DNA from 3 places in the Alcaligenes sp. GW821-FHT11D07 genome. Region 3 is predicted to be linked to each of the others. Evidence: predicted binding sites of a transcription regulator. Region 3 holds the regulator's gene; each other region holds the start of a gene.
The links. Region 3 encodes sigma-54, which starts transcription at its own class of promoters, with help from an activator protein. Its sites were predicted from a motif close to TGGCANGNAANCTGCTTT; they were not measured.
Positions count from the first base shown of each region.

Region 1 (4,576 bases), on a different contig from region 3:
AGTAGTTAGGTCTTGTCGGAAATGCGATGTCGACTGTTCTATCAAGATTTCTCAAGGTCATTTCAGCTGGGCTGGGTGCAGCGGCCATCTCTGCAGTCCAAGAAACGTGTGACGTTGAATTGAAAACTGAGGGGAGGGCCTGCTGATCCCTTGCCAGGCCGCTGGTCTGGGCTGACACCGACACCACAGATTCCAGCAGGCTGAACAAAATGATCCCGCTAGAAGCAAAACGCTTACGTGTATTCGTAGTCATGACTTACTCCTTTTTGTGATTGGGATTGTCCGGACCTGCCAGTAAGCGCCTGGTAACTTCTGTTTGGTCACGGGCGGGGCCTTTATCAGACCCCGCCCTGTCACTTAGCGAGGAGCGCCGCCGCCCAGCAAACCGCCAAGCAAGCCGGTGACTGGGGCGAGCAAGCCGCCCTTATTGCCGCCAGCTGCTGCGCCACCACCCGCACTGATGCTGCCAGAGGCATTCGCCTCAACACTTACAGTGACGGTGCCCAGCAGACCTCCTACCAGGCCAGTAACCGGAGCCAGCAAACCACCGTTAGCCCCTTCACCGCCACCTAGTCCGCCCGTCAAGCCACCGACCAGATTGGTCACGGGAGCCAGCAATCCACCGCCGTTGGCCGCGTCACCGCCACCTAGTCCACCGACCAAACCGCCTACCAAGCCAGTGACTGGGGACAGCAAACCGCCGTTAGCCCCTTCACCGCCGCCCAGTCCGCCCGTCAATCCACCGACCAGTCCGGTCACGGGAGCCAGCAATCCACCGCCGTTGGCCGCGTCACCGCCACCCAGGCCACCCACCAAGCCGCTTACCAAACCAGTTACTGGGGCCAGCAAACCACCGTTAGCCCCTTCACCGCCGCCTAGTCCGCCCGTCAGGCCACCGACCAGTCCGGTCACGGGTGCCAGCAAACCGCCGTTGCCGGGGTCACCGCCCAAGCCACCCGTCAGGCCGCCCAGCAAACCGGTGACAGGGGAGAGCAAGCCGCCCTCACCATTCCCCGTCAAACCACCCGTCAAGGAGGCTACGGCTTGGGTTGCGTGGTTCAAAGTGTTGCCCAGTGGGTTCGTGTTGCCTTCCGTTTTGTGCAGCAGGCCGCCCAGGGATGCAACGGTTTGACCCAAGTGGTTAACCGTCCCGCCCAAGCCCAGAGGTGTCGTGCCATCCAGTTGGGTGCCGACTTGGCTTAGGCTATTGCCCAAATTACCCAGCAAGGAATTGATAGGCTGGCCGACGCCCAGGCCATCGCCCAACTGTTGGGTCACTTGGGTCACGACGGCGCCTACAGGAGCCACCACCGTATCCAAGGCTTCACCCACATTGCCCAAAATTGGATTCAAACCAATAGGCAAAATGTTGTCGACGGTCTGGCCTACGTTAGCTAGTGAAGGTTGCAAAATAGGTTGGGCATCTGCGCCACTGAGCAAGCCGTCCAGTCCCAGTTGACCGGTCAGAGGATAGAGCAGGCTACCTTCGCCCAGCAGTGAACCGGTCAATGCCGAAACGCCGCCGGTAAGATGCCCCAGAACAGCAGTTACTGGTTTCGGGTTATTGGGATCATTGTTCAGCAAGCCACCCACGCTGCCCAAAGCCCCACCCACACCGGCAACCAAGCCGCCCACACCTTGGCCCAGATTCAACGGCAAATTGCTGTTGCCCAACTGCTCGCCCAAGTTGGTAACCACATTGCCTGTTTGTCCCAGCAAGCTGTCGATAGGTTTGCCAAGACCGGTGGCGCCGCCGATCTGTTGCGTCAAGCCGGTCGCAGTGTCAACTACAGGGGAAACCACCGTATCCAGTGTTTTGCCGATTTTGCCACCGGTGTCTTGCAAACCAATTGGCAGCACGTTATCAACCGCTTCCCCAACATTGTTCAGCGTTGTTTCTAGTGGTCCAACTGTGCGGCCGGGAGGATTGCCACCGCCGTTATCACCACCGCCGTTGTCGCCACCACCGTTATCGCCGCCGCCGTTATCGCCGCCGCCGTTATCACCACCGCCGTTGTCGCCGCCGCCGTTATTGCCGCCGCCGTTATCACCACCGCCGTTGTCGCCGCCGCCGTTATTGCCGCCGCCGTTATCACCACCGCCGTTATTGCCGCCGCCGTTATTACCACCGCCGTTGTCGCCGCCGCCGTTATTGCCGCCGCCGTTGTCGCCGCCACCGTTATTGCCACCACCTGAACCGCCTGGGTCGGGGTTGGTTGGAACGGAGTTGTCTGAACCGCCCGAGGAACCGCCACCGCTCAAGCTTCCGCAGGCAGTTAACGCCAAGGTACTGACCATCAAGGTGGCCAGGAGTGTCAGGCGCAGGCCTGGTTTCTTGCTGTCGATATTTTTATACATTGCGTGCTCCAATAAATAATCGGTATGTGCTTGCTTCCTGAATCTAGTGAAGCAATTCGCGTGCCAATTTATTGGGGCCTCTGAAAGCCGCATTTATATTGAGTTTGGGCGAAAGAGGAGAGAAAAAAGAGGCCTATTTGTTACGGCTTAAAGGCCGGGGGCGGAACGTGTTACGTAACAAAAAAAGAACCGCTGACAAGCAGCGGTTCTGGTGGAGATATACAGGGGGTCAGGAAGTTCGGGGTACGAGCGCCTTGGCGTCCAGCCAAGCCTTGGTGTTCTGCCTGAAGGTACTCATGCTATCGACCAGAAAGTCATACATCGCGATCAGTTGTGCCGGATTTTGATTGGCAGCTGTGTTGATGGCCTGGTTGATCGCTCGCTCTTTGACAGCCAGTACATCGCGACACTTGTCTACTACCGGGTGCAGAGCAATGACGCGTTTGTCCAAAGGGTGGCGACCGCGAGTAATGTAGCCCCGGTGTTCCAGCCTATTGATCAATGCGCTGACTCCGCTAGCGCTCAAATCCATCAGATGTGCCAGTTGTCCGGTAGGTAGAGCATCAAACTCCATGATGTATTCCAGCGCCTTGAAATCATTGAGTGGCATGCAGGCCTCTTCAGCCAGGCTGGCTTTCAGAGCTTCGGCATAAATGGTGAATTGGCGACCCAGCATTTTGCTCAGATCCAGCAGCATTTTTTCAGATAACACGGCTTGCTCGTCAGAAAAGCTAGACCAGTTTGATCGGGCCCCGGCGCCCTGGGCGCCAGGGTGGAAATTGACTGGCAGACTTACCGGGTTCATCACTTTATTCATCATTTCTTGCCACCTCCCAGCAGGCCGCCCAACAGGCCGGTTACAGGAGCCAACAAGCCGCCATTTGCTTGGGTACCGCCTGCTGCATTACCTTCCGCTTGTACACTGACTCCGCCGGTCAAGCCGCCTACCAGACCGCCAACTAAGCCGGTTACCGGTGCCAGTAAACCACCACCCGCTTGTGCCTCTGCGCCGGCACCGCCGCCGATTGCAACACTGCCTGTGATGCCACCCAACAAACCTGTTACGGGAGCCAGCAAGCCGCCGTTGGCACCTTCACCGCCAGCCAAGCCGCCCGTCAAACTGCCGACCAAGCCAGTGACTGGAGCCAGCAAACCGCCGTTGGCACCTTCACCGCCAGCCAAGCCGCCCGTCAAACTACCGACCAAGCCAGTCACCGGAGCCAGCAGGCCACCGTTGCTTGCCTCACCGCCAGTCAGGCCGCCTGTCAATCCACCCAACAAGCCAGTGACTGGAGCCAGCAAGCCAGCGTTGGCTCCTTCACCGCCACCCAAGCCGCCCAGCAGGCCAGTGACAGGCGATAAGAGACCACCGCCTTCTCCACCTGTGATTCCGCCCAGTCCGTTTGTCAAAGAGGCGACGGCCAAGGTAGTGCTATTGAGCACATTACCCAAAGGATTAGTGTTGTCAGGCGTAGCGTGCAGCAAGCCGCCTGTGGCCGATACTGCATCCCCCAAGTGGCTCAACACACCGCCCAAGCCCAGAGGCGTGGCAGAGTCCAAGGTGCCGCCTGCCTGGTTCAGTACATTGCCTACGCCGCCCAGCAGCGAGTTGATAGGCTGGCCTACACCCAAACCATCACCCACTTGCTGAGTGACATTGGTGACGGTTGCCACTACAGGGGCCACCGTATTGTCCAACGCGGAGCCGACATCACCCAGAATCGGAGCCAGGCCCACAGGCAGAATGTTGTCGACGGTTTGGCCGACATTGCCCAAGGCTGGTTTCAAAATAGGTTCGCCAGAATCTGCCAGCAAGATGCCACCCAGCCCCAGTTGAGAGGTCAACGGGTGCAGCAAGCTTCCTTCACCCAGCAAGGCACCTGTCAGTACTTCTACGCCTTTGGTGGCGTGGTGCAGGGTATTGCCCAGTGGGTTCGAGTTCTTGGGATCGTTGACCAACAAGCCGCCTAGCGAGCTCACAGCCTGTCCCAGATGATTCGTCAAACCGCCTACACCTTCGCCCAGGTTCAGAGGCAAGCCCGATTGGCTGAGTTGTCCACCCAAGTTGGAGACCACTCCACCCACTTGTTGGGTAAGGCCATTAACCGGTTGCCCCAGACCAGTGACACCACCGACAGTGCGTGTCGTGTCCGTCACAATATTCGTGACGGGTTTCAGGGCGCCATCCAAGGTTTTGCCCAGTTCTGAGCCGGTTTTG
Region 1 is NZ_JBXART010000001.1:205,268-209,843, forward strand. It holds gene AC1RSM_RS00915 (hypothetical protein) at 1-253, opposite strand, end outside; gene AC1RSM_RS00920 (collagen-like triple helix repeat-containing protein) at 358-2,358, opposite strand; gene AC1RSM_RS00925 (MarR family winged helix-turn-helix transcriptional regulator) at 2,588-3,178, opposite strand; gene AC1RSM_RS00930 (collagen-like triple helix repeat-containing protein) at 3,175-4,576, opposite strand, start outside.
Region 1: the regulator sigma-54 is predicted to act here: its motif matches at 2,407-2,424, upstream of AC1RSM_RS00920 (collagen-like triple helix repeat-containing protein).

Region 2 (4,576 bases), on a different contig from region 3:
TCGTAGAAACCGCCTAACTGGTGAGCCATGGCGTGTACATAACCCAGTGATGCGTTATTGAATGCCATCCCGCCCAGGAACTGCGCATAGGCCATTTGTTCTCGTGCTTTCTTGTTATGTGGCTCACGCACCGCGATGGGCAGGTATTTCGCGATCAGCTCTACCACTTTGACCGCACAGGCGTCGGTGATGGGGGTGGCGATTGTAGAAACGTAGGCTTCGACAGCGTGGGTCAATGCATCCATGCCGGTAGCCGCGGTTAGCGATGCAGGCATGCCTTCCATCAGCTCGGAGTCGTTCACGGACAGGAAGGGTGTGATGTGACGGTCGATGATGGCCATTTTTACATGGCGGGTTTCATCGGTGATGATGGTAAAGCGTGTCATCTCTGACGCTGTGCCTGCGGTGGTGTTGATAGCCAGCAGTGGCAGTTGCGGTTTGGCGGACTTATCCACGCCTTCGTAGTCGGCGATCTTGCCGCCATTGCTGGCAACCAGGGCTACGCCTTTGGCACAGTCATGTGAAGAGCCGCCGCCCAGGGACACCACCAGATCCGCATTGTGAGCACGCAGAGCGTCCAGGCCTGCATTGACGTTACCCACCGTGGGGTTGGGCTGTACCTGATCAAAAATTGCGGTGTCGACGCCCTGTGCAATCAGCTTGTCTGCCACAAGTTTGGCCATACCCAACTTGGCCAGATCTGCGTCCGTAATGATCAAGGCTTTTTTGAAGCCCATTCTCCCAACAATCGGCATGGCCTGATCCAGTGCGCCAGGGCCCAGTACATTGTGGGGGGTCATGAAAAATTCAGAGACAGTCATTGTGCGTACTCCTAATTGACGATCGAAGAAGCTCCTTGCGACCTCGGGGGTGTACGTATTGAGAGCGCGCAAGGAAGGTATCCCCCCATCTTGAATGGGGGGAGGTCTTACAACACTACGAACAGATCAATAGATCAGAAGAAGCCCAGGGCGTTCGGGCTGTAGCTGACCAGCAGGCACTTGGTTTGCTGGTAGTTATTGAGGGCCATCTTGTGGGTTTCGCGGCCAATGCCGGATTGCTTGTAGCCACCGAAAGCAGCGTGGGCAGGATACAGGTGATAGCAGTTGGTCCAGACGCGGCCTGCTTCAACGCCACGGCCTACGCGGTAGGCACGCGAGCCGTCGCGGCTCCAGACGCCAGCACCCAAACCAAATTCGGTGTCGTTGGCGATGGCGATGGCTTCTTCTTCGTCCTTGAAGGTGGTCACAGCGGCCACCGGTCCGAAGATTTCTTCCTGGAAGGTGCGCATGCTGTTCTTGCCCAGCAGCATGGTGGGGCTGATGTAGAAGCCATCATCCAGACCCTTGCCCAGACGATTACGCTCCCCGCCAATCAGGCGTTGTGCGCCCTCTTCGCGGCCCAGGTCGATATAACCCAGAATGCGCTCCATCTGTTTCTCGGAGACTTGCGCACCGACCATGGTGCCAGCGTCCAGCGGATTGCCCGCTTGAATACGTTTAACGCGCTCTACCGCACGCTCGATAAAGCGTTCGTAGATGGACTCTTGAATCAAAATGCGCGACGGGCATGTGCAGATCTCGCCTTGGTTCAGGGCGAACATGCTCAAGCCTTCCAGAGCCTTGTCCAGGAAAGCATCGTCAGCCTGCATCACGTCTTCAAAGAAGATGTTGGGGCTCTTGCCACCCAGCTCTACCGTTGCTGGGATCAGGCGGTCAGCCGCTGCGTGCAGGATTTCACGGCCAACGGGGGTGGAGCCGGTAAAGGCGATTTTGGCGATACGGGGCGAGTTAGCCAGCGCGTGGCCAGCTTCCTTACCGTAGCCGGTGACAACGTTCAGAACGCCTGCGGGCAGCAAGTCACCGATGATTTCCATCAGCAGCAGGATAGATGCAGGAGTTTGCTCGGCGGGCTTCAGGACGATGGGGCAACCGGCAGCCAAGGCTGGCGCCAGTTTCCAGGCCGCCATCAACAGCGGGAAGTTCCAGGGGATGATCTGGCCGACCACACCAATAGGCTCATGGAAATGGTAGGCGACGGTGGTGCCATCGATATCCGAGAGACTACCTTCCTGAGCACGCAGGCACCCGGCGAAGTAACGGAAGTGGTCCACGGCCAAAGGTAAGTCGGCGGCGCGGGTTTCACGGATGGGCTTGCCGTTGTCGATGGTCTCGGCCACGGCCAAACGTTCCAGGTTTTGCTCGATGCGGTCGGCAATGCGCAGCAAAACAGCTGAGCGCTCGGCAGGCGAGGTATTGGCCCACTGCTTGCGCACTTTGTGCGCAGCATCCAAGGCCAAGTCGATATCTGCGGCACCTGAACGAGCCACCTGGCAAAACACCTGCCCGGTCACGGGCGAGACATTATCAAAATACTCGCCTTCAACGGGCGGAACCCAGCGGCCACCGATGTAGTTGTCGTAACGGGATTTGAACGGGAATTCCAGATCCAGGCCCATGGATTTGAGATCGGATAGATTCATGATGTCTCCTTATTGATTTAATTTGATGTCACCTAAGGTGCACCGCAGAAAAAGGCTTTTTTGTCCTTCATCTTGTTTTAAGTAAAGCAAATAGCGTGCCAAACTAATTAGCGATTGTCCCGACTCGCTCCTGGGCCTGCCCCCCTCCATAATGAGGTGACCTCCAGTCGCAGGCTGCGACAGCAACTGTCGCAAAAAGCGAGCCCTGTCGCAGATTGCGACACCCCTCCCGGAGCACACTGATGACTTCTCTACACTCGTTTTGCCCGCAGACCAATGAAACCATGTGGCGTCAGTCCTGGGAGCGCTGCCAGACGATGGAGTCGGAGTTAAGTGCTGAACCGCGCGACATGAGCCAGGGGGCCTTGCGACAGTTACTGGAACAGCAGCATCACCTGTTGCACCACTCTTCAGCCGCCGTGCAGGATCTGGCGGCCTTAGTGCATCCCCACCGTAGTCTGGTCTTATTGTGCGACGCCCAAGGCACCGTGCTGCAACAGGCGGGGGACCCCAATTTTCTGCAGCGGGCTGAACAGGTGGCTTTGCGCACCGGCGTCAGCTGGGCGGAGAACCACAGGGGAACTAACGCCATCGGCACGGCGCTGGTCTGCGCCAAGCCCATACGAATTCATGGCAGTCAACACTTTCTGCCAGACAACCGGATTTTGAGCTGCCACGCCGCGCCAATTTTTGACCCTTATGGGCAGATCATCGGCGTCTTGGATATTTCCGGGCCTTCCGAGCTGGAACATCATTACGCCCTGGATTTGGCGCAGTTATATGCTCGCCAGATCAGCCGCCAGATGCTGGAATCTTTATGCACACCAGCGCGCCGTCTACTGCACCTGCATACCGATCCCGCTTTGCTGAACAGCGCCTTTAGCGGTCGCTTGCTCATTGAAGACGACATGATTGTGGCCGTTGACGAGTTGGCCGCCCGCATGCTGAAACAAGACTGGCAAGAGCTGCCCGGCCAGGATCTGAACTCCGTTCTGGAGCAAGTCAAAAGCACGAATCGCCCAGTGACGCTGCACCTGAGCACAGCCACTAAAACACCAGCACCTGCGCGCCCGGTTCAAGTTCCAAGCGATATTTCCGATACGCCGCAGCTTTCCCCCCAACAAGAAAAAGCATTGGAGCCTGCTGTACGTGCCATGCAAATGGGCTTGTCCATCTTGCTGAGCGGCCCTAGCGGCTCGGGCAAGGAGCGTATGGCCCGTGAACTGCATCGTCGCCACAAAATACAGTCTGGCCCTTTTGTGGCCATCAACTGCGCCGCTTTGCCGGAAACGCTGATTGAGGCCGAGCTATTTGGTTATGAAGCGGGTGCCTTTACCGGCGCTCGTCGCCAAGGCTACGCGGGCAAGCTGCGACAAGCTCACGGCGGTGTGCTGTTTTTGGATGAAATTGGCGATATGCCCGTGGGCCTGCAAAGCCGTTTGCTGCGTGTGCTGCAGGAGCGCGAAGTCCAGGCCCTAGGCTCGGAACGCACGCACAGGCTGGATTTTCAGTTGATCAGCGCCAGCCATCAGCCACTGGAAACCCTGGTACGCGACGGACGTTTCCGGGCAGATCTGTATTTCCGCCTGCAGGACTACATCTGCAAGGTGCCCAGTCTGCGGGAACGCACGGACCTGGGGGACTATATTGCCAGTGAGCTGGCCGTACTCGCCCAAGGCCAGGCTGCGCCCCAACTGCACCCGGAAGCCCTGCAACGGCTGCAAGACTATGACTGGCCTGGCAATTACCGCCAGTTGCGCTCAGTACTTTTGCAAATCATTGTGCAAGACGCTCCAGGACGTCTGTGGCGAGCGGAAGATCTACCTGCCCTGCCATGTCTAAGCCCTGAACATAACTCCACAGTGGCCTCGCTCCCCGCGCCGGATATCGTGAATCACTCAATGCGCAGCCACATCGCTGTGCCTGCTACTCCCAAAGCACAAACCTTAAAGGAACAGGAATACGCAGCCGTGCAACAGGCCTTGGATGATCATCAGGGAAATATTTCACAAGCGGCACGCGCTTTAGGGCTGCATCGCAGCACCTTGCACCGCCGTATTAATGAAATGGCGCAAGCCCTTACTGCAGGCGGTC
Region 2 is NZ_JBXART010000002.1:822,966-827,541, reverse strand. It holds gene AC1RSM_RS12380 (iron-containing alcohol dehydrogenase) at 1-821, opposite strand, end outside; gene exaC (acetaldehyde dehydrogenase ExaC) at 956-2,482, opposite strand; gene AC1RSM_RS12370 (sigma-54-dependent Fis family transcriptional regulator) at 2,725-4,576, shown strand, end outside; gene AC1RSM_RS12365 (DUF1178 family protein) at 4,562-4,576, opposite strand, start outside.
Region 2: the regulator sigma-54 is predicted to act here: its motif matches at 2,566-2,583, upstream of exaC (acetaldehyde dehydrogenase ExaC).

Region 3 (4,576 bases):
GGCCAACTCAGCCGCCGCCACGGCGGTGCCACGGTCGTTGTGCGGGTGCACGCTCAAGATCACATTGCTGCGCTGGGCCAGGTTGTTGTGCATCCATTCGATCTGATCGGCGTACATATTGGGCGTGGTGGCCTCAACAGTCGCTGGCAAGTTCAAGATGACGCGCTCGTCGGGAGCGGGGTTCCAAGCTTTAACGACGGCATCACACACGTCCAAAGCAAACTCTGGCTCGGTGGTGCTGAACACTTCAGGGGAGTACTCGTAGCCCCACTGGGTTTGCGGGTACTTGGCCACTTCGCTCTTGATCAAGCGGGTGCCGGTCAGGGCAATTTCTTTGATCTCGTCTTTGCTCAAGTTGAAAACAATCTTGCGAAAGGCGGGAGCACATGCGTTGTACAAGTGAATGATGGCGCGCTTGGCACCGGCAGCGGCTTCGGCCGTGCGCTTGATCAGGTCTTCACGCGATTGCGTCAGGACGATGATGGTGACGTCTTCAGGAATACGGTTTTCATCAATCAGCTTGCGAACGAAATCGAAGTCGGTCTGCGATGCGGACGGGAAACCGACCTCGATTTCCTTGAAACCGATTTTGACGAGCTGCTCGAAAAAACGCACTTTACGAGCCACGTTCATGGGTTCGATCAGGGACTGGTTGCCGTCGCGCAAGTCTGTGCTCATCCAGATGGGCGCTTTGGTAATGCGCTTGGAGGGCCAGGTGCGTTCAGCGAAGTCGCGATCAAAGGCGACAAAAGGACGATACTTTTGAGAGGGGTTTTTCAGCATTGCCATGGGGATACCTGTCGGACAAAAAGTGTTTAATTACTTCTTGCCGTCACCAGCGATTGCAGCATTTACGTAGGCCGGTGGCGGCACAAATTACGTAGATGTGGCTGAGTATTGGCTGCCGAACTGCCACAGGACACTAGGCCCGGCAACCGGACGCTAGTAGTAGCAGGCAGGATAGGCTGGAGGTGGTGGCCAACGAGTGGCCGCCACGCACGCAACGCAACAAGGCTGCTTCAGCAGCTGGGCTGAAACCTTGAGAGGCGTAGGAGAATTGGCGTGCGTGAGTCATGACCGTAAGTCAAACACAAAAGAAACAGGAAGGCAAGTATCAGGCTTGCGGTTCGTGCCGTTCATAATCGGCCTGTAACAAGCGGTTTTGCTGTTGAGCCAGTTCAATTTTGCCAAAGCGACCGGCGCGCAATTCGGCGTAAGCGCGTTGTAAATCACCCACAGTCAATGGGCTGCGTTGGTCTGGCCAAGACCATAAAATCACTTCACGCGCTGGACGACTAAGGGAACGGGCCAATTGCGCCACGGTTGCCTCGTCAATAATGCGTTGCTGATTACGTCGCATGATCGCTTGTACGAAGCCGTGCAAAAGATAGGCAATAATGAGGGTTATGACGCCCACTACCGTCCACCAGAAAAACGGGTTGTATTGTTTGATCAGCGCCAGGTTTTGAATGCTCAAGGCTTGCAGGCCGGAGTAGTCCAGACCGCGCCCAAAGCTGATAAGACGGTTCAGCAGGTCCCACCAGATAATGGCAACCACGATAGTGACGACGGTACAAATGATAGTGGCCGTGGCACACAGCTTAAATAGCGTGCTGCGCAGAGCCTGACTGTCATTGGAAGTGGGGGTCTGGGCGTTGTCGGTTTTCATGGAAATGATTGTACCTATGCTTACGCGTCAGTCACTAGATTTACGCCAGCAGCAGACGCTGGTTTTGACGCCGCAATTGCAACAGTCTATTAAAGTGTTGCAGCTATCGGGGGCGGAGCTGGAGCAGGAATTAGCTCAGGCTTTGTTGGACAACCCCTTGCTGGAGCGTTTGGACGTGCAGGCGGATGTCGTCGCCGAGCCGTTGCCCGAAGCCGCTTCGGGCGAGGCGGAATCCTCGTGGGCGAGTCTTGAGTTTCCCAAACATCAGGGCGACTCCGATGACCCGGACTGGAGCCCGGAATCCGCCCTTGTTCAGGACTTGCCTGCCTACCTGAGCGAGCAGTTGGGACTGTTGCGTTTGAGCGACCGTGACCGGATTTTGGCGCAGCTGATTATTGATGAGCTGGACGATAACGGCTACCTGCCCGTGTCCTTGGCAGAAATCCTGGAGTGCCTGCCGGACGAACTAGATATTGATGAAAGTGATATGCGCTGTGCCTTGGCGCAAGTGCAATCGTTGGAGCCAGCCGGAGTGGGTGCGCGGGATCTGGCTGAATGCCTGGGTTTGCAGCTATTGCAGCAAGCCGCCCAGCTTGAGACCACTGTGTTTGATTGCGCTCGTTACCTGGTGCGCGAGCACGTCAGTATCCTGGCCTCGCCCAGCCAATTGCGCCAACGCTGTGCAGGCCAATATCCAGCCGAATTGGTGGAGCGTGCTCATCACCTGATTTTGAAACTGGACCCCAAACCTGGCCGTGCCTGGACTCAGAATGTCTCGGCCTATGTGGTGCCGGACGTGCTGTTGGTACGTGGCAAGGAGCGCTGGCAAGCGGTCTTGAACCCCCTGGCGGTCCCCCGTTTGCAGATGGTCCATATGCCTGACCATGAAATCGACGCTCATCCCGCCTTGTTGGCAGAACGTCAAAAAGCCACGGGTTTGCTGCGCAGTGTACACAGCCGTTTTGTGACGATTCTGCGGGTGGCGCAAGCCATTGTGCAGATGCAGCAGGACTTCTTTACGAAAGGGGTGTCGGCCTTGCGGCCTATGCAGTTGGCTGATTTGGCTGCCGAGTTGGACCTGCATGAGTCGACGATTTCTCGTGCAACGCGGCAAAAATACATGCAGACCCCCCATGGCGTCATGGAGCTCAAGCAGTTCTTTACGGTGGGGCTGGCCAGTTCCGATGGCAAGGCGGATATGTCGGCCGCTTCGGTGCGGGCGCAGATTGTGCAGATGATTCGGGATGAGCCGCCTGCCAAGCCGCTGTCAGATCAGCAGATCACGGATCTTTTGCAGGCTCAGGGCCTGACCCTGGCGCGACGTACGGTCGCCAAGTACCGGGAAGCTGAAGGTTTGGCACCCGCGTCGCAGCGCAAGATGCGGGCGGCGGCGGGGGTTTAGCCCAGGCGGCAGTGTCCTTGTCGTACACGTCCCGCCCTCCCCACCGCCTTCGGCTTAACTAAACAGCCAGGGTTCCTTTATCTTGCGCTGTTGTTCATAGGCTTGGATAGCATCCAGCTTTTGCTCAGTGACGCTGATGTCGTCCAGGGCCAGCAGCAAGCGATGGCGACGCTCGGGCTCTACCGCAAAGTCCATGTGCAGACCCGGCCCGGTCAAAATGCCCTTTTCCAGATCCACACCCCATTCTCCCCACGGTTCACGGGCGGCGATGGTAAACAGCGTGTCTACTTGTTCCTTGGTGAGCTGTATAGGTAGCAAGCCATTTTTAAAGCAGTTATTCCTGAAGATGTCGGCAAATGAGGGGGCAATAAGTACAGCAATACCTACATCCTTCAAGGCCCAAACAGCATGTTCCCGGCTGGACCCGCAACCAAAGTTCTCCCGGCTTAGCAGGATTTGTGCGTTTTGTGCTTGGGGCTGATTCAGGCAAAAGCTGTCAATGAGTTCCCGTTCTTCCAGCGCTTTGCCGGGATAGCCAATGTCTGCGTAGCGCCAGTTGTCAAAGGCATATTGTCCAAAGCCGGTGCGCGACAGGGAGGTCATGTACTGCTTGGGCAAGATGGCATCGGTGTCCACATTGGCGCGGTCCAGGGCAATCAGGCGTGATTGTACGGTGGTAAAGGGCGTATTCATGAGGCGTCCCAAAGGCGGATATCGACAAGGTGGCCTGCAATTGCCGCTGCGGCGGCCATGGCTGGGCTCATCAAATGGGTGCGACCCAAAGCGCCCTGCCGCCCTTCAAAGTTTCGATTGGAGGTTGAGGCGCAGCGCTCTCCGGGGTTCAGGCGGTCTGCATTCATGCCTAGACACATGGAGCAGCCGGGCTCGCGCCATTCAAAACCGGCTTGTATGAAGATTTGATCCAGACCTTCTTGTTCAGCCTGACGTCGTACCAGCCCCGAGCCGGGTACGACCAAGGCTTGCAGCACGGTGCTGGCAACGCGCTTTCCTTGAATCATGCTGGCGGCGCTACGCAAGTCTTCAATGCGCGCATTAGTACAGGAGCCGATAAAGACCCGGTCTATGGCAATGCCTGTCAGTGGCTGACCGGCTTGCAGATCCATATAGTCCAGCGCTCGCTGTGCATCCGCTTGTTTTCCGATGGCTGCTTTCTGGGGATCAGGGATGTGCTGGTCAATAGGTGCCGCCATATCGGGCGAGGTCCCCCAGGTCACCGTGGGGGCCACCTGTGCCGCGTCTATGCATAACTGCTGCTCGTAGTGACAGCCTTCATCACTGACCAGCGTGCGCCAGTAGCGTTCGGCCTGAGTCCACTGCGCTCCTTTGGGGGCCAGGGGGCGACCCCGCACATAATCCAGCGTTTTTTCATCTACCGCGACCAAACCGATGCGGGCGCCTGCCTCAATAGCCATATTGCACAAGGTCATGCGCCCTTCCATCGACAAGGCCCGAATCGCCGGGCCGGTAAATTCAATGGCGCAGTC
Region 3 is NZ_JBXART010000004.1:237,736-242,311, forward strand. It holds gene leuA (2-isopropylmalate synthase) at 1-783, opposite strand, end outside; gene AC1RSM_RS17805 (hypothetical protein) at 1,115-1,669, opposite strand; gene rpoN (RNA polymerase factor sigma-54) at 1,686-3,071, shown strand; gene leuD (3-isopropylmalate dehydratase small subunit) at 3,126-3,764, opposite strand; gene leuC (3-isopropylmalate dehydratase large subunit) at 3,761-4,576, opposite strand, start outside.